Regions from separate parts of the Undibacterium sp. Di27W genome, predicted to be linked through region 1. Evidence: predicted binding sites of a transcription regulator. Region 1 holds the regulator's gene; each other region holds the start of a gene.

Region 1 (7,809 bases):
TCATCAAGCGCCTGGGGGTGAAACTGATCGCCATGACAGGCAACCCGGAATCCAGCCTGGGCAAATTGGCGGATATCCATCTGAATCTGCATGTCGATAAAGAAGCCTGCCCGCTGAACCTGGCACCAACGGCCAGCACCACGGTGACCCTGGCCCTCGGCGATGCACTCGCGGTGGCAGTGCTGGATGCACGTGGTTTTCGCGAAGAAGACTTTGCCCGCTCCCACCCTGGTGGCTCCCTTGGTCGGCGCTTGCTGACGCATGTCAGGGATGTCATGCGGGTTGATGAAGCCATACCGCAAGTCGGCCCGGAAACCAGCCTGAAGACGGCACTGCTCGAAATCACCAAAAAAGGCATGGCGATGACCGCCGTGGTGGATGAACAGCAGCAGGTGCTGGGTATATTCACCGACGGCGACTTGCGCCGCCTGATGGATGGCACCCGCGACTTTACCCAATTACGCATTGCCGATGTCATGAACCATAGCCCGCGTCGCATACGTCCGGAACAATTGGCGGTAGAAGCCGTCGAAGTCATGGAAACTTACCGCATCAACCAGTTGCTGGTCGCCGACGACCAGGGCAAGCTGGTGGGTGCCTTGCATATACATGACTTGACCAGGGCCAAGGTGATTTGATGGACATAGCTTTAATAGATGCAGCAGATGCAGCGACAGCAGGAGCCAGCAAGGTCAGATTAATGATCTTTGATGTAGATGGCATACTGACCGACGGCAGCCTGTATTTTGGGCCCGAAGGTGAAATGATGAAGTGCTTCAATGTGCTGGATGGCCAGGGTATCAAGCTCTTGCAACAGGCTGGCATCATCACGGCCATCATCAGTGCCAGGCAATCCGCCATCGTCAGCAAGCGTGCTGCCGATCTGGGCATCAGCCATGTTTGCCAGGGCATCCATGACAAAAAAGCCGCGTTCCTGGAATTGCTGGCCCAGCTGGCTATTCCCGCAGAAGCCTGCGGCTTTATCGGCGACGATGTCATCGACTTGCCCATCCTGACGCGCGTGGGCTTTGCTGCCAGCGTGCCAAATGCGCATGCAGAGGTGCAACAGCGCGTGCTCTACATCACCAGGGCCAGCGGTGGCCAGGGCGCAGCACGCGAAGTTTGCGACTTCATCCTGCGTGCCCAGGGTAAATATGAACAGGCTCTACAAGCATATCTGACATGAAATCCCATTTGACCATAGACCGCTTCCGCATCTGGCTGGCCGTGATACTGCTGGGCATACTGACCCTGGGCACCATCTGGGTCATGGAAGTCATACGTCGCAATGGCGACGATGAACAAAACCGCAGCGCAGCCAGATCAGCACCTGATTACTATGTAGAGAAATTCAATTTCATACGCCTGTCGAATAATGGCAAGGCCAATTACCATATTACTGGTGACAGCCTGGTACATCTGCCGCGTAACGACAATATAGAAATCAAGCATCCGCAGATCAACAGCTTTGATCAGGACCGGCCACCCTTGCATCTGCGGGCCGACCTGGCCGTGGTGTCGCAAAAATCCAATGTCATCACACCCAAGCGTGAGCATGATGAAGTGCATTTATATGACAATGTCAGCATGGAAAGGCCAGAGGGCCTGAGTTCGCAATTCGTGCATGTGGAATCGGATTATCTATTGCTATTGCCAGATGATGATGTTGTCAAGACCGATAAGCCCATCACCATCACCACCGGTAAATCGACATCGACCGCAACCGGTATGCTGGCCAATAACTCTACCCAACACCTGGCCCTGTTAAGCAAAGTCCGCATCCTGCTCAAGAAGCGTGAAGCGGTGAATGCAGTTAAAACCAAATAATTGAGAAAGCGATCATCTCCATGACACTTACTAAATTCGGCATTACCCATTTATTCGGCCTGGCCTGCCTGGGCCTGGTCAGTGCAACTGCATATGCAGAAAAAGCCGACAGCAACAAGGAAACCGTCATCGAAGCCGGTTATGGCGAGAGCGATGGCAAGACCAGCGTGCGCAGATTATCCAAGGGTGTCGCCCTGGTGCGTGGCACTCTGAATGTCAAGGCAGAAAATGCCGTCGTCACCGAGGCGCCGAATGGTGATCAATTTGTAGTACTGACTGGTGGCAGCAATCGCAAAGTCACCTTCCGCCAAAAGCGCGATGGCGGACCTGATCTGTGGGTAGATGGCGAAGCTGAACGTGCGGAATACAATCAAAGCACGGAAATCGTCAAATTCTTTTCCAAGGCCAAGGTACGCTATCTGGAAGGCACTAAAGTCACCCAGGAACAGGCTGGCGAATACCTGTCTTATGACAGCAAGAATGAAGTCTTTGTAGGCACTAACTCCACCAGTGGCCAGTTTGTAGAAGGTTCGGGCAGCCTGAAAATCATCTTGCAACCAAAACCAGAAAAACAGGCTAATTAAGATGACAGCACAGTCAGGCAGCACCTTGCTGGTCAAGGGTTTGCAAAAACGTTATGGTGCACGCCAGGTCGTGCGCGATGTTTCCCTGCTATTGAAAAGTGGTGAAGTGGTGGGTTTGCTGGGGCCGAATGGTGCAGGCAAAACCACTTCTTTCTACATGATCGTTGGTCTGGTACCTTCCGATGCTGGCGATATCATTATTGATGATGTCAATATCTCGCAACTGCCCATCCATGAGCGCGCCGTGCTCGGCCTGTCTTACCTTCCGCAGGAAGCATCAGTGTTCCGCAAGTTGACGGTAGAAGACAATATCCGTGCGGTACTGGAATTGCAAAAAGACAGCGATGGCAAATTCCTCGGCAGCAAGAAAATCGAGCAAAGGCTGAATGCCTTGCTGGCAGATTTGCAAATAGAAAAAATACGCGAGAGCCAGGCTTTGTCACTGTCAGGTGGTGAACGCCGCCGCGTCGAGATTGCCCGTGCACTGGCCACCAATCCACGCTTTGTCTTGCTGGATGAGCCCTTTGCCGGCGTTGATCCTATCGCTGTCATCGAAATCCAGCGTATCGTCCGCTTCCTCAAGGAACGCGGCATAGGCGTTTTGATCACCGATCATAATGTGCGCGAAACCCTGGGCATCTGCGATCACGCTTACATCATCAATCAAGGCGCGGTACTTGCCAGCGGCAAGCCTGACGACATCATACAAAATGAATCTGTACGTCGCGTTTATCTCGGAGAACACTTCCGGATGTGACGGGAATCATCATGAAACAAAGCCTGCAACTACGTACCTCACAACATCTGGCCTTAACGCCGCAATTGCAGCAATCAATACGATTATTGCAGTTATCGACTTTGGAATTGCATCAGGAGCTGGAGACGCTGCTGACCGATAATCCCATGCTGGAACGCGTCGATGATCCACTCGACCATGCGGTTCGCCTGCTGGCCGATGGTGCCATCAATACAACAAGTACCTCGGCTGACGCAGGCATGGAAGCACCTGCGCAAAGAGAAGAAAGCGATAAATCCACCGAGCCAGCCGCTGCCGATGCCGAAACGGTCATCAGCAATGACAGCACCAGCTCCAGCGAAGAAGACTGGGGCTTTGATGATGTGCAGCATGGCAGCAAATCTGGTGATGATGAAGATGGCCGTCCACAACTGGGAGCAGCCCACATCACCCTGCGTGAACATCTACTGGAGCAAATGCGCCTGAACCTGCGTGAGCCGCGTGACCGTGCCCTGGTCGAACTGATGATAGATGCGCTGGACAGCAATGGTTACCTGACTGAAACCCTGGATGAAATACATGCCAGTTTGCCATTGGAACTCTGTGTAGAAGCAGAAGAACTGGCCTTTGCCCTGAATATGCTGCAAAGCTTTGACCCGGCTGGTGTCGGTGCGCGCAGCCCTTCAGAATGCCTGGCCCTGCAAATCAGGCGCATGCCCAAAGTGGCTTTTGTCACACGCAGACTGGCATTGCAAATTGTTGAAACACAACTGGCTTTATTTGCACAAAGAGACTTCACCAAACTCAAGAAAATTCTCGACTGCGATGATGAAGATTTGCGCGATGCACAAACCATCATACGCCTGTGCCAGCCACGGCCTGGCATTGCCTTTGCCGCCGATGAATCAGATTATGTGGTGCCGGATGTGATCGTCAGAAAGTCTGGCAATGGCTGGCAAGTCATGCTGAATCAGGATGTCATGCCCAGGCTGCGAGTCAGCAGCGTGTATGCCAATATCATGAAGCAAAACCGTGGTGAAGCTGGCCTGGGTGCGCAATTGCAGGAAGCCCGCTGGCTCATCAAAAATATGCGGCAACGCTTTGACACTATTTTGCGCGTTGCACAAGCGATAGTTGAAAGGCAACGCAATTTTTTCACCCATGGTGCCGTTGCCATGCGACCCCTTGTTTTGCGCGAAATTGCTGATACACTAGGATTACACGAGAGCACTATCTCACGTGTGACAACCCAAAAATACATGTTGACCCCACATGGCATGTTTGAGTTGAAGTACTTTTTCGGCAGCCATGTCGCGACGGAAACAGGGGGTGAAGCATCTTCCACCGCGATACGTGCACTCATCAAGCAGTTGATAGGAGCAGAAGACCAGAAAAGCCCACTCTCTGATAGCAAAATTGCAGACATGCTGGGTGAACAGGGCATGGTAATTGCCCGGCGGACAGTTGCCAAATACCGTGAAGCCCTGAAAATCCCCCCAGTCAGTTTGCGTAAATCTTTGTAAGTAGTCCTTGTAATCACGGTTTGAATTGCTATATATGATTTAGCTCAAGGCAAATAAATGCCAAGAGTGTATCGTTACAGCAAGCAACATCACTATAGGAGCACAGTATGAATCTCACCATCAGTGGACACCACGTCGAAGTAACTCCTGCAATTCGTGAATATGTACATACCAAACTAGAACGTATCAGGCGACATTTCGACCAGGTCATTGATATCGCCGTCATCCTGACGGTGGACAAGCTCCGGGAAAAGGAAAAACGACACAAAGCCGACATTAATTTGCATATCAGCGGTAAAGATATCCACGTTGAAAGTCTGGCGCATGATCTTTATGCAGCAATCGATGCACTGGTAGACAAACTTGATCGCCAGGTCATCAAGCACAAAGATAAAATGCAAGACCATCAGCACGACGCCATCAAGCACATACCTGATCCGGCATCGGCTTCATAAGACCCCGGTCCTTACCCTAACAGGTTGTGGACATCCAAAACAAGGACGCTAAAGGCGTCCTTTTTGTTGGGTGAGTGGTTTTGAAATAAATAATATTTCTCAATCTATTCAGTTGATTGCCATATGGCAATCCGTACACGTATTAACGTCATTCCAGCGTGCTTTTGGCTGGAATCCAGCGGCGTTCGGTGTATGCCACGAAGTTTATTCACGCCAGAATCGTAAGACTTTGCGAGCTGGATTTTGAAATACCTGCATTCGTATTTGAAGATTGCTCGCCGGTGATAGACCGGCGGCTACTCCCTTTTCTTGCTCGCCAAGAAAAGGAAGCAAAAGAAGGCGACCCAGGCGTCGTCGCCCCTGCGGGGTTCCCGTTTATGCAGTACAAAAAATGGGAAGGCCCGAAACTCGCCTGCGGCTCAGACAGCGGTCCTTCTCTTTCCATTTTCTGTACTGCACAAACGGCGCCGACACATGGGAACTGCCGAAAGTCAAAAACAACCCCAAAGTCAAACCCAACGGCAACGAGCATGCCGTCCTTACTCTATTTCCTCATAAACATATACACCCCGTGACGCCCAAGCCTGACAAAGTTAAAATAGCAGCTTCATCCCCTACACTGCATAGTCCATCATGAGCGAATTTGTCCTCACCTCCGTCAAGAACAATATAGGCTATATCACCCTTGACAGACCCAAAGCCTTGAACTCGCTGTCTCTCGATATGGTGCGAGCATTGACGGCGACCTTGCTGGCCTGGCAGGATGATCAAAGTGTGCGTGCCGTGTTTATTCACAGCAGCAGCGAGAAGGCATTTTGTGCTGGTGGGGATATCCGTTTTTTCTATGATGTCGGCACTGCTACTCCGAAAGGTGACTCGGCCCTGCTGGAAGATTTTTTCACAGAAGAATATGCCTTAAATCATTTAATCCATTTCTACCCAAAACCTTATATCGCGCTGATGAATGGCGTCGTCATGGGTGGTGGCATGGGTATCGCCCAGGCAGGGTCAGATTGCCGTTTGCGCATTGTCACTGAGCGTACCAAGATGGCCATGCCGGAAGTGAATATCGGTCTTTTCCCTGATGTCGGCGGTGGTTATTTCCTGTCACGCACTGAGGGTGAAATTGGTACTTACCTGGGACTGACTGGTGAGATCATTACTGCCGCTGATGCTATCTATGCAGGGCTGGCAGATATCTACATCCCCACCGCTGAAATACCAGCATTGATGAATTTGCTCAGCGAAAGCGCGGCCACGGACCTGCACGTGGCAATACGTGATTTCGCAGCTAGCTTTGCAGACCAGGCAAAGCCGGATACCAGCAAACTGGCCGCGCAACATGCGGCCATCAATGACATCTTCGCAGGTAATAGTGTCACTACCATCTGTGAAAAACTGCAGCAAAACAGCAACGAATTCGCCCAGCAAACCCTGGCCACCATGCAAAAGCGCTCACCCTTGCTGATGTCAGTCACACTGGAACAACTGCGCCGCAGTAAGGACATGACAGTATCAGCCTGCCTGCGCATGGAAAGAAATATGGTACGCCATTGCTTCAAGCATGGTGAAGTACTTGAAGGCGTACGTGCCCTGGTGGTAGACAAAGACAATAGTCCACGCTGGTCACCTGCAACATTGGCTGAAGTGACGACAGAGCAGGTGACAGGATTCTTTGCAGAAGCATGGCCTGCTCATGCGCATCCTTTGCGGTATTTGGAAGGGTGATTTAAAAACTGATTTTTTAAGAAAATTAAATCAATTGCCAATACAAAAATTTGCACAAAGGTCGCATTGACGTTGCTTTTGAAGTTGAAGTTGCAGTTGCAGTTGCAGTTGCAGTTGCAGTTGCAGTTGCAGTTGCAGTTGCAGTTGCAGTTGCAGTTGCAGTTGCAGTTGCAGTTGCTATTGATTTTTGCAGTTCCCATGTGTAGCCGCCGTTTGTGCGGTACAGAAAATGGAAAAAGAAATGACCGTTGTTTGAGCCGCAGGCGAGTTTCGGGTATTTCCCATTTTTTGTACTGCACAAACGGGAACCCCCTTTAGGGGGCGGCTACGCCTGGGTCGCCTTCTTTGGCATACCTTTCTTGGCGACGCAAGAAAGGTATGTAGCTGTCGGGCTACCCCCGACCGGCAATCTTAAATGGCGCATAAACGTATTTGAAAAACAGATTCGTAAAATAATGAGAATCTGAAGTTAATGCATTTTACGGTATACAACAAACGTCACTAGATTCCTGCCTACGCAGGATTGACGTTAATAAGATTGCCCTAAAATCCAAGGCTGAGCAGCCTCTTATGCATATCTGCAATCACTTCAACTCAAATGCCTTCTTATCCCCCTTAAACCACCCCGCCAAGCCCGCAATAAACTCCTGCGCCCCATTCCTCTCCGCAGTTTTCAAACCATGGCTGGCGCCCGGAAATTCGACAAACTGAAAATCCTTCTCAGGGTGCTTCAAGAAATAGTCCCGCAAGGCATGCCCCGATTCTATAGGCACACTCTCATCCTTCTCCCCCATCGCCGCCACCATGGGGATATCCAGGCCTGCATATACGCTCAAAGGATCAGTAAACAAACGACCAGACCAGTAGGCATAGGGATGACCAAAGAATTCTTTCCTGAGGCTCTTGCCATTTTTTTTGATGTCAGCATACACATGTAAAAAATAGTCACGTGAAAA
Region 2 (7,809 bases), on a different contig from region 1:
AGACAGATGCCAGCGTCAAAAAGACGCTACGCAATGAAATCATTGACGCCCGCATGGCCGAGATAGACAGGAAATTCAATGATTTTGAACGCATGCTCTACAAGCAAGGCGTAGGTGTAGGCGTGGGTACAGACTGGGCAGTGCTGGCGTTGTCGGCGGCATCCACTGTGTCTCGCGTTCCCAATACCAAGACCGCCATTTCTGCTGTTTCAACGGCGATCGTGGGTGGTGCTGCCTCTTTTGATAAAGGCGCGATGTTTGACAAGACCATGCCTGCACTGATGGCGCAAATGCAGGCGGACAGAGATACGGTACGCGCGCAGATCAGGGGCAAAGAACAACTCCCTGTCGCCCAGTATTCGTGGTTTGCTGCTGAAAGTGATTTGATCTCCTTCGCCCAGGCAGGCACTATTCCCGCTGCCATCAATTCGGTTTCTAAAGATGCCGGTGCGAAAGCCACAACAGCCAAGGCCGTCATGCAGGAATTGACGAAAGGCACCTATGCCAATACCGCGACGACCAAGGCACTGTTCAAATTCTGGATGCCTGATGGTGCCACGATCAACAAGGCCAACGAAGCCATATTGCAAGACTGGATGTCAAAACACAATTTTGCAACCGGGCCGGGCACGATCACTGTGTTCATCAACACAGAAGAACAAGAAGCAGCCCGGGCGCAGGCCGTTACAGATCTGAAACTCAAATAGAGCTGGTGTTTACACTTAGGTAAAGGAGATTCAAATGGTGACTCGTCAGATAACTGGTGTTTCCAAAGATGCGGTTGCGGCAATCATCGCGCAATTTAAAGCAGAGGGGTGCGAGGCCGCAGCCATCCCGGATGGAGAAAAATATACGGTCAACGCCAACTGCCCGGATGCGCCGGCAGCGGACGCTGCTCCCATTGCCCCCATCGCTACAGCCATCAAACCGACAGCCAGGACCAAGGCAAAGTAAGCGCGCCTGCGGCCAGGCTGCATGGCAATCATGACGATGAATAATGACGGTGGCTACTTATTTCATTCTGTTTGCTGTTGTCTGAGGTAAAGACCGAAAAGGGAAAATCATGCCAGCACAGTTTAGTGGCAAGCAGTTTACTTTTACTCAGCCCGACGGCACGAAGCTATGGGTTCGTGGCTGGGGCAATCAGCATCACGCGGTTTTTGAAACACTCAACGGCTACACCGTCGTCGAAAACCCGGCGACAGGATTTTATGAGTACGCGGATATCAATCATGAGGCAGACAAATTGCTGGCAAGCGGAGCACGACCACGGCAGGTTGACCCGCGGACGTTGAACTTGCGATCAGGTTTGCGGACCAAAGCAGCCGCAGCAAAGGCACAAGCATTGCAACAAAGCGCATTTCCGCATGGTGGCTCGCGTTGGGAAATTCGTAGAAAAAATGCCAAAGACATTGTGGCTCAGCTCGCACGCAATGACGGCAGGGAAGGCATTATGGCTGCTCCACCCTCTCGCGCCACGGTGGGAAACTTTGTGGGCTTGTGCATCCTCATTCAGTTTTCTGACATTCCGGGAACGATTCCCCAGACAGAAGTGGAGAACTTCTGCAACCAGGCTGGATACCGCGGGTTTGGTAATAATGGCTCAGTCCATGATTATTTTCATGACGTCTCGGGAGGCCGCCTTAACTACACCAATATCGTCACACCTTATTACACCGCCAAACATCCAAGGAAGTATTACACAGACGAATCCATCGCGCTGCCCAAACGCACGCTTGAACTCATTAAAGAAGCGCTGGACTACTTTAAAAATAAGGGATTCGACTTCAGCAAATTGACGATAGATCAGCAAGGCTATATCTATGCTACAAACGTATTCTATGCAGGAACCAGAGTCAATAATTGGAAAAAAGGGCTTTGGCCGCATTCATCCCATTTGACGAATCCCTACCAATTGACGCCAAACAAGCAGGTATTCGATTATCAGATTACCGACATGACAGATGAACTCAGCCTTGGCACTTTTTGCCATGAGAATGGCCATATGATTTGTGATTTTCCGGATCTCTATGACTACGGAAATCAATCCGCTGGAATCGGAAAATTTTGCCTCATGTGTGCGGGGCCGAATGCAGATGAAAAAAATCCTCCCCAGATTAACGCCTACCTGAAATACAAAGCAGGGTGGGCACAAACATTGACTGCATTGACAGCAGGCTTGAATGCCAGTGCTTACGCTGAGAAAAATCAATTTTTTATCCACAAAAAGAATGCAACCGAGTACTTTATTATCGAAAATCGCCAGAGATCAGGCAGAGATGCCGCACTGCCCGCTGCAGGGCTTGCCGTCTGGCATATTGACGAGCTGGGGGATAATCAAAACGAACAAATGACTTCTGAAAAACACTATGAATGTGCTTTGATCCAGGCAGATGGTCGCAATGATCTGGAGCACGATGCCAACAATGACGGAGACGCCACTGATTTGTTCAGTAGCGATGTCAACAAGCGATTCGGTGTCGATACCAATCCCAAAAGCCTTTGGTGGGATGGCAGTGCATCAAGGCTTGATTTGAGTAACATCAGTGCATCAGGCCTGGAGATGCGGTTTACTGCAGCCATCTAATTTATATACCCGAATTTACATCGCCGAATTTGCATGTCCGGACAATCATCAGGTAAAAAAATAGACATGCTTATGCATGTCTATCATGATCTTCCTATGTCGAAATGAAGGCACAGAGGGAGAGTGCGAACCATAAGGCTGGCGCAAGGCAATCCATAGCCAATATTAAATGCCTTCCTGTTTGGAAGGCATTGTCAGGTCTTTCTATACAGGTGTATCAGCAACCGCCGCTACCTGTTTTCAGGCCACGATTACCATTGCAGATCGTGCCAGTCGCATCCCATTTCATATTTGCCTGGTTGGTTATCGTGGACGCTGTCAACGTTCCTACCAGTTGGGTAGTGTCGCTGGGGCTGACTGTTGCTGCAGAGGTGAAAACAACTTGGCCAGCTGAAAGCACTGGTGCAGCGGTAATGAATTTAGTCACAGCAATACTGGGAATGCTGTTGGTACCTGGTGTGATGCAATTAGTCCAGACACTTGCTTCTCCCTGAAAGCAGACAGCCATGGATGTGAGCGTACTTTCTAGCTCAGCCCTGGCACCGGCTGCGCGGGTGCGGGATGTATAGTCGGAGTATTGAGGAATGGCAATCGCTGCCAGAATGCCGATAATTGCGACCACAATCATCAGTTCTATCAGGGTAAAGCCACGTTGAAATTGTTTGAGTAGAGGTGCCATCTTTAAACTCGCGGAGAAGTTGAAAAAAGTAAAGTTGCTGAACGATTCCTTAAATAGCAAACTTTGTGCCAGTTTATCGACTACTTTGAAAATGAAATTTTTTGCAATGAAAATAGAGGTGTAGGCCTATTTTTTGAGAAAAACGTAACAAAATATGTCAGTGATATACAAAAATTATTACCTATGCTGTCATGTAGTCTATTTACTGAATCCCTAAACTGACAAAAATGTCATTTTTATTGGCATTGTTGTAATTTTTCTCAATGGCAAATATCGTACTTGATGAGGGGCGCGGCTGTTAATCAGCCCATTAAAGCGGGTGTTTTTTAATGAAAACGATGATTATTCTGCCTTGAGGCGTTGGCAGTACATCAGGCGCGGATTGAAAGGCCGAGGCCAATGTCAAGGATGCGATGAAAATCTGGCGATAACTTGTATGACACGTCAACTGGCTTGTAAGAATCTGGCTGCCTCAGGCCTGTATGCTTGGCGCATAGAAGCGAGAGTGATCAGGCAAGTGCGCGAATATACCAAAGCGATAGCTTCGCTGGAACAATTTTGCGTAGATCCCATTGATTTGAATTGATATTGAATTTACCTTCCCGACAAAAAAGCCCCTCGTAATAGAAGGGCTTTTTTAGTGTTTGGCAAGCCTGCTTGGCAAGCCTACCTGGCAAGTCTACTATTCAGCAACCACCAGCACCGGTTTTCAAGCCGCGATTACCGTTGCAGATAGAGCCGGCAGCGGACCAAATCATATTGGCCTGGTTAACAACAGTAGAAGGGGTCAAGGTGCCTACCAATTGTGTTGTATCGCTAGTACTTACTGTTGCAGTCGATGTAAATATCACCCTTGCAGCAGAAATAGCCGGAACAGCGGCCACGAACTTGGTCACTGCAACGATAGGAATACCGTTACTTCCTGTGGTGACGCAATTGGTCCAGACACCCGCGTCACTTTGAACACATAAAGTCATTGCCGTTATCGTGCTTTCCATTTCAGCACGAGCACCAGTTGCACGGGTACGTGACGTGTAGTCGGAATATTGAGGAATAGCAATTGCAGCCAGAATGCCGATAATTGCCACCACGATCATCAGTTCGATGAGGGTAAAACCGCGTTGTGCTTGTTTTTGAATAGATGTCATCTTTGAGCTTGTCAAAAAGTTAATAAAATTAAAACTTCTGTTATATCCACATAAGCGAGATCTATGCCAAGCTCTTGAGAAAGACTGAAAAAGAGAGTTTTTATGATGAAAATACAAGTATTTCTATCTATTTCTTGAGTTGAATAACAAAATATGTCAGTGATGTCTTAAAGCTATCCCTAATACTGTCACTTAAATATAAAGCGCTACATGAAACTGACAATAAACGGTCTTTCTGTTGTGATTAGATATATTGATTGTGCAATCATAGTTTGCCATTCTGCAATGTGTGGCTCACTTTAAGGGACCTAAAGTGAAAAATGCCACTGCTGGTAAGCTGGCATGCACTGAACAGCTCCACTGATGGGTAAAAAATTCTCAGAGATGACATTGATACAGTATAGAGGCTGCCACCAGTGCCTGTTTATCCCCATTCCAAAAAAATGCCCTTCATGAAGAAGGGCATTTCCTGGTGTTGAGCAGTAAGAACAGATTAGCAACCACCCGCACCGGTTTTCAAGCCGCGATTGCCGTTGCAGATAGAACCGGCCGCACTCCAGATCATATTGGCCTGGTTGACAACAGTCGAGGGAGTCAAGGTACCTACCAATTGCGTGGTATCACTGGTGCTTACCGTTGCAGTCGACGTAAATATCACCTGACCAGCAGAAAGTGCAGGAACAGTTGCCATGAACTTGGTGATTGCCACTACAGGTACACCGTTAGAGCCTGATGTTATGCAATTTGTCCAGACACCAGCGTCACCTTGTACGCATAAGGACATGCCTCTCAATGTACTTTCTATCTCAGCCCTGGCACCTGTGGCACGAGTGCGGGATGTATAGTCAGAGTATTGAGGGATAGCAATCGCTGCCAAAATACCAATAATCGCTACAACGATCATCAATTCGATCAGTGTAAAGCCGCGTTGTACTTGCTTTGGAGTAAATGTCATCTAAATTCACCGTAAAGTTGGAAGGAATAAAATCTCTGTAAAGGCCTTAAAAAGGCAAAATGATAGTTGCCTGAAAAAATCTGCAGGGCATATTTTCGGTAGCAATCATACATGTATTTTTGATAAATGTAACAAAATATTACTAACACTTTTAGGTGCCCATACTAATACTGTCATTTGGCATGCAAACCATGTGCGAAACTGGCAAATAGTGTTTTTTCAGTCGTCAGTATGCATGTGTGCTTGTGCAGCAATCGCTGTGGATCATCGATGAGAAGAGCGGCTTTAGCAGCGAATATATTACTGACACCCCCTGTAGGTACAGAAACTGGACATACAAAAGTAAATGCTCACTCTGTACGGCAATGCCAAAATCAAGTGCAAGCACTGGAAAAAAGGGATATGGGAATAAGCGAGCTCATGGTAAACAATAATTTGAAACGCCTCTTACATGAAAAAAACTATTGTCATCATCTCGCTATCAATCATCTGCACCGTACTTTTTGCGAAGTACCAATTTGGCTCTGTCTCCTGGGGGCCTTATAGGCATCCAGAATTAGTCCGTGAGAATGGCGTGATCGTGTTTTGGCGGTATGCACGAGATTATGGGGGGGCACTTTAATGGATTTGATCTTGATCCAGCACAGACAGAAGTCTTGGGCTATGACGCGAGCATACAGTTTTCAACAGCGCCAAAAGACCGGGGTGCGATACCAAAAGCGGTGTCTATGCCTTTTGCACGGACTCAGAATTTTGACGCCGACTTGAAGCCATGGATTTCTAAAGACACTATTTATCCTGCTGGATGTAATAGCGTTGATGATGGTTCCAGGGCTGCCGACGATTGCGTTACAGCACATCCAGGAATGCGCCCTCTGAGGCAGGTGGGATATAGGGGTGAAGAAGTCTGGCTTAAAGGGCGGCAGATAATGACGCCTGTAGCGAATCAGGCTGATTGTGCAGTGTCTTTGCCTGACAAGCTGGAACTGGATCTTGGCAATGATGATAGTGTCGCTTATTTCCCGACCAGTCGAACCTTGTATTTGCTTAACCTCCGTGAGGAGCCTGGTGTTTTGTATGTATCAAAAGGGTGTCAGAGTTTTGAGAGAGTCGATTACTCGGCGCATATAAAGCGTGCAAAGAATAGTTGCCCAGTTAGCCTGCATGTCTACGATATCGTACCAGGAAAAAACGCACTCCTGCCTGCTTTATTAATCGAGAGCTGTCGCAATATCAAGGGAGTTTTTGACCTTGATGCAGGTTTATTCAAGCTTACTCCCCACCAGGACGCATTATTTTTTTGGGGTAATGATGGCAATAGGGTCGCACTAACTATGGAACAAAAACAGGATTGGGATGAAAAGGCGCGAAGCAAGTTCACTTTTGTTGCCAAGGTGTTTGATGTTGATACTGGCGAGGTAGAATGGTTGACATCGAGCTATCGACCGAAGATGCAAATGTCATTCGGCTTTTGGGGCTGGTTATTCAACTGGTAGAGAGGCTGTATGTACAACAGGAAAGAGCTTACTCCTGAAGCGTTTTATAAAACACCAAACAGTTTTTATTTTGAGGCACGCATGCGTACGATTGCGCTGTGCTAATCGTACCTACCCTAACAGCGGGAAATGCCGTATATTGAAAGCGGTGTAAACGGCCTCCTTAGATGCCCCCAGGTAGGGTGCGTTGCAACGCACCGTCATTGAATGACGATCATGTCATCCGACGTGCATTCTATAACATCCCGTAGGTACGATTAGCGCAGCGTAATCGTACGCATGATCGCCGTCACTTTTCTATCCTGCTTGAAATCCCGGATGGTTCACGGCAGTTAACCAAGTATACGTCACACGTCTGCTGAGATGGTAAGGCTCAACATGAGATACTCTTGAGGCCTGTGCTTATTCAGGCTCTGCATGCGTACGATTACGCTGCGCTAATCGTACCTACGCGGGCTAATCGTACCTACCGACCTACACCTGGAGCGGCATTTTCCATGACCCAGCCCAGAGGTCAAAATGCACCAGTTTATCCAACGCGACGCGGATGCTTTTCTCTCCTACCGCATCAATAAGCTTGGTCGGAATAGATACGCCCCAGTTCGCTTCATCAATGGGAAAAATTTCGCAATCTGTGGCTATAGTACCGAGCACAGATGCTATCTCGCTGGCAGAGCCAGTTTTTACGATGACCTGGATACCCATCAGCGCTTGAACTCCACGGTGCAGATTGCAGCAAGACTTTCAGTAATTGCATCAAGTGTCTTCGCAGAGACGGACTGACCACGGACATCATAAATAATACGGCATGCGTTCATATGCGCAGGTAAATGCTGATGGGCAAAAGCGATGCGGGCCTTGTTGTATTGCAGGCTCAAGCGGATCGCTTCTGGATTCTCAAGGCTATGACTGGCAACGAGCACATATTCGTTTTTTTCGTGAAT
Region 3 (7,809 bases), on a different contig from region 1:
ATTCCTCTTCTGTATTTGCTATCCACTCTGGATGCCCTGCGGCAATTAATATGCTACCGCCCAGGCGCCCTACACTGGGACGTCCCGCCAGCGTGACGAAGGGCACGCCCATATAAAGAGTTTCAAACAGCGTTGTCCCGGAATTATGCGGAAAACAATCCAGCCCTATATCCAGCGACCTCAGGGTATTCCAGGGTGGCGTATGAAAGCCAATATCCAGCTGTGAGGCATCAACACCATGGGCTGCAAACTTATCAATCAGCGCCTGGCGTAATTCTGCATCTTGATAATTCGCGCTATCAACGACCAATACAGCATTGTCAATTCGCTTCAAGATGGCAGCCCAGGTGCGTATGGTTTTATGGTTAATTCTTATTGATCGTGTCAGAGTACCTATCCTGATTTTTTGACCAGTCAGTGCCGGCAGGGGGCTGACTTCACCCATACCGGGGGCAGGCCGGTAGACGATGAATGGCGTATTGAGCCGCCACACTTGCTCAGCAAATAAGTGCTCACTACCTGGCGGAGCACTCATATGATCAGTCAGGTAGTAGTCTATCGCCGTTAAACCTGTCGTATAGGCGAATCCTAACCACGACACCTGCACAGGTGCGGGCCGGCGCGCCAATACCGACAAGCGGTTATTGGCAGTATGGCCTGCCAGATCAATCAAGATATCAATGCCGTCATCACGGATGCGCTGGGCCAGGGCATCATCGCTGTAGCCGCCGGTGGGGACCCAGTGCTCAGCATATTGTTTATAGCGTTTGGTGACATGATCTTCCTTGCTTAGTTGTGCATAGGCATACACTTCAACCAGGGCTTTATCATGCTGGCTCATTAAAGGTTCCAGAAAATACTGGACAGGATGATGGCAAAAATCTGGCGATATATAGCCTATTTTCAAGCGTCGCTGAGCATCTCTATCGTTTTTAAAAGCTGACCACTCGCTCTTGTAGTGGAGTGCATAGCGTTTTTCATAATCCTGATAGGCAGCGAAAATATCTTCTGCACTGCGGTCAGGATCATAATTAAGCGCAAAAAGTAAATTACTATAGGTTTGAGCAAAATCCGGGGCAAGCTCGACTGCATGCAAGCTGGCGCTGGTTGCCTCATCAAATTTTCCTTGACCAGCATACAGATTTGCCAGGTTGGTATAGACTTTTGTCACCTCACTGCTCATCTGCAAAGCCTTGGCATAGCAAGCTTCAGCATCATCAAAACGATTGATGGCACTATAAGCATTACCGAGATTGCTATATAAAGTGACAGAAATGGCATCATTGGCGATGCCTTGTTCATACACCGCGATCGCCTCCATGCACCGCTTGCGTTCATATAAAAGCGCACCCAGATTGCAATACGCAGCTGGATTATTTACTTTTACAGCAATGGCACGGCGATAAATCGCTTCCGCCTCTGCTGGCAAGTTTTGCTTGGTATAGACATTACCCAAACCTATCATTGCCTCTACAAAATCAGGGCGCGATTCCAAAACCTGCCTGAAATAAGCGTGTGCAACATCCAGGTGCTCAAGTTTAAGTTCCGTCAGGCCCAGATTGTGGATAGTCTCGATATGCCCGGGATTACTCTGCAGAGATAGCAAAAAGTTTTCACGTGCCAGGTCGTACTCAGCTTTTTGCATGTACAGCAAGCCAAGATTTGAATAGGTAGGTACCTGATCCTGACTACTGACACCCACCATGGCACCATCCATGTCCTGTGCCTTACTACCCAGTTGCAATGCCTTGCGATAGCAAATCTCTGCCTCAGACATACGATTCAAAGAACTATAAGTATTGCCAAGATTATTGTAAAGCAAGACAGATTGCGCATCATTGCTTATGCCTTGCTCATAAATCTCTATCGCCTCTGCATATCGTTTTTGCTCATGCAATGTGATGCCCAGATTGCAATAAGCAGCAGGGTGCTTTGGTCGCACATCTATCGCCTGACGATAACTAGCCTCTGCTTCTTCGAGTTTGTGCTGCATCTTATAAGCATCTCCCAGGCTAAGTATTGCATCTGCATACCCAGGGTGTAAGTTCAATGCACGTTGAAAATAATCAACGGCGGCATCTGCTTGTTCAGTATCAAGCGCAAGCTTGCCCAGATTGAAAACCGTCTCCAGATGCTGAGGATTGATGTTCAAGGATAACAATAATTTCTCACGCGCCTTGCTATACTCCCGCCTCGCCAGGTATAGCAAGCCCAGATTACAGCAAGCCAAAAAATGCGTGGGATTAGTGGATAAAGTCTGTAGGTAATGCGTCTCAGCGTCAATTAATTTACCTTGGCGCTGTAGCAAAATGGCCAGATTAAAATGTGCATGACTAAACTCAGGCCTGATATCCAGGGCCTTTTGGTAAGCCGCCTGTGCCTCAGCGACATGCCCAAGCGAGGTCTGTGACACTGCAAGATTGTAATAAGCGATGTGATGATCCGCCTGCATCTGTATCACGTGCTGATAACAGGCCAGGGCATCCTGATAACGCCCGACGGCATCCAGGCACAAACCAAGATTAATCTCTGCATCCAGAAAATCCGGCTTTAATTCCAAAGCACGACGATATTGTGCTTCAGCAAGTGAATATTGGTTCTGCTCATAAAAAACATCACCCAGCTTATTACATAGGATAGGGTTAGTAGCCTCAATTGAGAGTGCCTGTTGAAAATACGCGGCTGCAGCGGGCAAGTTACCCTCTTTGAATTGCAAGTCACCTAATTGCTCAGCGCCAGGTTCTGGCTTGCTATTTGTCTCAGGAACAGAAATATCCGTCTGTTTTTCTTTTTTTTCAGCCTCAGATATCTTTTGTTCTATCGGGGAAAACCGTTTCTTCAACCAGCTCAGCATGAGCGAACTCCCATTTTGAAATTTACAAGATCACAGGTTTATGGATGCCATACCCATTCTCCATGAAGCAAGCAAGTTTACTCATTTCCTATGAGTCTGCTCATAAAAATAGCCTGATATTTCGAATATATGGGCACACAGAGGAAAGAGGAAGAGCAGTAGACTACTATTGACGATGTCATCCTGGAACATTTATCTATTCAGGACGATTAAATATGGGCTCAGGAAAAAATTGCTTAGCGATACGCGATCAATTATCCAGGCCACTTTCCAGTAAGGGCAGATTCTAGCTACTTACAAGAAGGTCTACAGCGGCACAAAGAGAAAGCAAACATGATTTGAGAGCAGACTCATGCACAAGCACCTGAGGGATACTCCATGTTGGCCTGCAAATTTCCTCAGCAAAATTTACCCGCAATGAACCCAGAATCGTAGAAAGGATAAAAAAGAGGATAAAAAAATGCCCTTCATATAGAAGGGCATTTTTGGGTGCAGCTATGCTAATTGATTAGCAACCGCCGGAACCAACTTTCAGACCGCGGTTACCGTTACAGATAGTACCGGCGTTAGACCAGATCATGTTAGCTTGGTTAACAACTGTAGATGCAGTCAGAACACCTGCCAATTGTGTAGTATCGCTAGTACTTACTGTTGCTGTAGAAGTGAAACTCACAGAACCAGCAGCCAATACAGGAGTAGTAGCCATGAATTTGGTGACTGCAACGATAGGAACACCGTTACTACCACTTGTTATGCAGTTAGTCCAAACACCATTGTCACCTTGTACGCACAAAGCCATACCTGTCAAAGTGCTTTCGATCTCAGCCCTTGCACCAGTAGCGCGAGTACGGGATGTGTAATCGGAGTACTGAGGAATAGCGATCGCTGCCAGAATACCGATAATTGCAACAACAATCATCAACTCGATCAATGTAAAGCCGCGTTGCAGCTGTTTAGGGATAGATTTCATCTTGAACTCCAATAAAAAGTTAAATTCGGGAACAACGCTTTCTCTTAAGCAATCGCCGTGCCAACTCCTTGCAAACAGTAAAAGCAGGGCATTTTGTGATGGAAATAGATATCTTTTGATGTTTACTCAGAGCAACTGACAAAATGCGTCAACAGTTTCCAAAATCCCTTTGCAATTTTTTGTCATTTCTTATGTCAAAATATAAATATGACTGACGAGAATGTCACTCCTGTAACCTAAGTTACATTTCCCCGCATTTTTATTATGTAAATAATAAAAATTTACTATACAAGATGGCAGGTTTAAACAAATGTTGGTGATGTCTGGCCGCGCAGAACAGGTAGCACAGAAATAAAAATAAGCGTCGCCACGCAGATCTCCTCATACGCTGGGGAAAACTGTCATAACAAACTGACTATTTAATACAAATTCTGGTTCAAGGTGGCTGATGGTATCTATTGCTCTTGAGCTACCGAATGGCTATGGCGGCACTTTCAGTGGCTGTTACCCTGTCAAAATAGAGGTGAGTAGCAGGCAAGCAGGAGCAGGATGCATGTCTGACATAGTTAAGGGAATATTTGTACTTATACTCATATTCCCCTTACCTGCCAGCAAGCTCGCATTGGAGCGTCGCTGTCAAAGGCGAACTAGCCAGTGTATATCAGATATAAAAAGAGAAATGTTACTGGACGGTCCAGTCTGGCTTGTTCAATAAAAGATGACAGCCATCTTCGTGCCCGACATCTCTATCATGTCAGCGTGCTTCAAGGTGTGCGGCTTGTCCTTGATGGAGACGGTATTGACGGTTGCCGCAGCACTGCCCTCAACCTGGGCAATCACGTAGTCCTTGCCTTGCTGAGTAATGGCAATGACCTGAGTACCGGGGCTGCCTATGGTCGTAACGGCTTTGACAAGCGTCAGCTCCTTACCCACATTCGTGCCATTCATGACCTTGATCTTGGCCCTTTGCTTGTCGACGATCGCTGGTGGCTGCACTTGACCTGGCTCGGGCACAAAAGTCTGTTTGCCAGACTGCTCCACCTGGAATCTTAATTTGTATTTGCCGATGTCGATAACATCATCATCTTGCAGCAAATGTTTTTTGACCGGTTGGCCATTGACCATGGTGCCATTGGTACTGCCCAGGTCAAGAACAAAAGAACCATTCGACGAAGTATCAATTGCGGCATGCTGACCACTCACCGTCAGATGATCGATGACAATGTCATTGCTGGGTCGCCGTCCTATCGTCAGGCGTGATTTACTGATAGTGATTTCTTGCTGAACCAGACCATTAAAGGTGACGATAATTTTCGCCATAAATCTCTCATCAATTCATAAGCCCCGGACTACCGGGTAAATGTTCTTTGCAACCAGGACTTGTTTTTTTCACCAACCAGGCCAAACAAGACTACCGAAATATTATCCAGTCCCCCTCTGTCCTTGGCCCTGTCTATCAGCGCTTCGGCACAACGATCAAGATCAGATCCATACATCCTGATCAGACTCTGGATTTCATCATGCTCCAGCATATCGGTCAATCCATCCGAGCACATCAGATACAAATCTTCTTCTTCGGTATGGTGCGTATGCAACTCGGTATGCACCTCATCAAGCGTACCAACAGCGCGGGTGATCAAATTCTTGATGGAAGAAAAACGCGCATCTTCTTCCGATATCAGACCGGCATTGATTTGCTCCTGCAATACAGAATGATCCTGAGTCAAGCGACTCAATATACCATCACGAAAGCGGTAAGCACGTGAATCACCGACGTGTGCAAGTAAAAGCTTGTCTTGCAAACAGCATGCCACCACCACTGTGGTGCCCATGCCTGAGCATTCGGGATTGGTTTGCGCTGCATACAGCACGTTGCGGTTGGCCAGTTCAACAGATTCGGTAATCCAGCGCGCCATAGCCAAAGGCCGGGGCCCCATGGAAGGGAACCAGATGGCATCCATCTTGCTGCATAAATATTCTGCAATGATTTGCGCCGTCATGGCGCTGGCGACTTCACCGGCGTTATAACCACCCATGCCATCGGCCAGAATGGCGCAGCCGTAGTCGGCACAAACGATGATGGCATCTTCGTTGTGCGACCTGACTAAGCCCGTATCAGACAGGGCGGCAAATTCTAGAACACGCTGGTATGGCATCAATAAACGCTGGGAATTATCCTGAAGTGTATAAATTTATAATATTTTTAAACCTGTATTCACAGGCTGGTTTCATTCGCCGCTTTTTCTGCTTTTTATTCTGCTTCTTTTGCGCTGCTGCCTGCGGTTAACCATGAATTCAATCACAATTCAATTGTGAACTGTACATCTTGCTTAAGCTTAACATTAAGGAAATCTATTTGCACGGATATCCACAAGAAACCCCGCTATAAACAAAAAAGAGTCGCAAAATTTGCGACTCTTTCTTGCAAAGCAGCTTTACAGCCTCTTGCTTACAGCATGGCTTTCAACAAACGCGCCATTTCTGACGGGTTTTTAGTGGCCTTAATGCCGCATTCTTCCATGATGTCGAGCTTGGCTTGTGCAGTATCAGCACCGCCAGAGATCAGCGCGCCAGCATGGCCCATGCGTTTGCCCGGAGGCGCAGTCACACCGGCGATGAAGCCAACAACTGGCTTCTTCATGTTGTCGCGTACCCAGTAAGAAGCATTGGCTTCATCCGGACCACCAATTTCACCGATCATGATGACAGCATCAGTATCCGGATCATCATTGAACATCTTCATGATGTCGATGTGTTTCAGACCATTGATAGGATCACCACCAATACCAACAGCAGAAGACTGACCCAGACCCAGTGCAGTCAATTGACCCACTGCTTCATATGTCAGTGTACCGGAACGGGAAACCACGCCGATACGACCTTTACGGTGGATATGGCCTGGCATGATGCCGATCTTGATTTCGTCTGGTGTGATCAGACCTGGGCAGTTAGGGCCGAGCAATTTTGTTTTGCTGCCGGACTTAGCCATGCGGTCTTTCAACATCATCATGTCACGGACAGGGATGCCTTCAGTAATGCAAATTGCCAGGTCCAGGTCAGCTTCTACGGCTTCCCAGATGGCAGCGGCTGCGCCTGCTGGTGGTACGTAGATAACGGAAACTGTCGCGCCAGTAGCCGCTTTAGCTTCAGATACGTTAGCGAAAATCGGGATGCCTTCGAAATCTTCGCCAGCTTTTTTCGGGTTCACGCCAGCGACGAAACAGTTTTTACCGTTTGCGTAGTCGCGGCACATGCGAGTATGGAACTGGCCAGTTTTGCCAGTGATACCTTGGGTGATGACTTTAGTGTCTTTATTGATCAGGATGGACATATCTGTTCCTTGCGATTATTAAGCTTGAGCTGCAGCAGCTGCAACAACCTTCTGTGCTGCTTCTTCCATCGTGTCAGCCGCGATGATAGGCAGGCCAGAGTCAGCCAGCATCTTCTTGCCGATGTCTTCGTTAGTACCCTTCATACGCACAACCAGTGGTACTTGCAGGGAAACTGCCTTGGATGCAGTGATCACGCCTTCAGCGATCACGTCACAACGCATGATGCCGCCGAAAATGTTGACCAGGATGGCTTTCAGGCCTGGGTTTTTCAACATGATCTTGAAGGCTTCAGTGACTTTTTCTGCCGTCGCACCACCACCTACGTCCAGGAAGTTGGCTGGTTCGCCGCCGAACAGTTTGATCGTGTCCATGGTTGCCATCGCCAGACCAGCACCGTTCACCAGGCAGCCGATATTGCCGTCGAGGGAGATGTAAGCCAGGTCAAATTTGGAGGCTTCGATTTCAGCTGGATCTTCTTCATCCAGATCGCGGTAAGCCACGATTTCTGGTTGACGGAACAAGGCATTCGCATCGAAATTGAATTTTGCATCCAGTGCGATCACTTTGCCGGAGCCAGTCAGGATCAAAGGATTGATCTCAGCCAGGGAGCAGTCAGTTTCCATGAAGGCTTTGTACAAACCTTGCAACTGTAC

Evidence for each region. The regulator sigma-54, encoded in region 1, starts transcription at its own class of promoters, with help from an activator protein. The targets are predictions, from matches to a motif close to TGGCANGNAANCTGCTTT.
Region 2: ACO0LF_RS30530 (pilin) is a predicted target of sigma-54. The motif match lies at 4,466-4,483, and genes of this name have one in related genera.
Region 3: ACO0LF_RS14305 (pilin) is a predicted target of sigma-54. The motif match lies at 3,870-3,887, and genes of this name have one in related genera.

The regions. Positions count from the first base shown of each region.
Region 1 is NZ_JBMPOS010000012.1:90,830-98,638, forward strand. Features, by position in the region: gene ACO0LF_RS22195 (KpsF/GutQ family sugar-phosphate isomerase) at 1-638, shown strand, start outside; gene ACO0LF_RS22200 (KdsC family phosphatase) at 638-1,186, shown strand; gene lptC (LPS export ABC transporter periplasmic protein LptC) at 1,183-1,827, shown strand; gene lptA (lipopolysaccharide transport periplasmic protein LptA) at 1,848-2,411, shown strand; gene lptB (LPS export ABC transporter ATP-binding protein) at 2,413-3,168, shown strand; gene ACO0LF_RS22220 (RNA polymerase factor sigma-54) at 3,180-4,670, shown strand; gene hpf (ribosome hibernation-promoting factor, HPF/YfiA family) at 4,778-5,125, shown strand; gene ACO0LF_RS22230 (enoyl-CoA hydratase/isomerase family protein) at 5,759-6,853, shown strand; gene ACO0LF_RS22235 (hypothetical protein) at 6,879-7,154, opposite strand; gene ACO0LF_RS22240 (alpha/beta hydrolase family protein) at 7,438-7,809, opposite strand, start outside.
Region 2 is NZ_JBMPOS010000033.1:5,474-13,282, reverse strand. Features, by position in the region: gene ACO0LF_RS30555 (hypothetical protein) at 1-707, shown strand, start outside; gene ACO0LF_RS30550 (hypothetical protein) at 742-954, shown strand; gene ACO0LF_RS30545 (M6 family metalloprotease domain-containing protein) at 1,064-2,587, shown strand; gene ACO0LF_RS30540 (pilin) at 2,805-3,266, opposite strand; gene ACO0LF_RS30535 (hypothetical protein) at 3,703-3,852, shown strand; gene ACO0LF_RS30530 (pilin) at 3,953-4,414, opposite strand; gene ACO0LF_RS30525 (pilin) at 4,908-5,369, opposite strand; gene ACO0LF_RS30520 (hypothetical protein) at 5,963-6,865, shown strand; gene ACO0LF_RS30515 (hypothetical protein) at 7,340-7,570, opposite strand; gene ACO0LF_RS30510 (hypothetical protein) at 7,570-7,809, opposite strand, start outside.
Region 3 is NZ_JBMPOS010000006.1:180,284-188,092, forward strand. Features, by position in the region: gene ACO0LF_RS14300 (tetratricopeptide repeat protein) at 1-2,854, opposite strand, end outside; gene ACO0LF_RS14305 (pilin) at 3,363-3,824, opposite strand; gene ACO0LF_RS14310 (FHA domain-containing protein) at 4,533-5,144, opposite strand; gene ACO0LF_RS14315 (Stp1/IreP family PP2C-type Ser/Thr phosphatase) at 5,174-5,980, opposite strand; gene sucD (succinate--CoA ligase subunit alpha) at 6,274-7,155, opposite strand; gene sucC (ADP-forming succinate--CoA ligase subunit beta) at 7,174-7,809, opposite strand, start outside.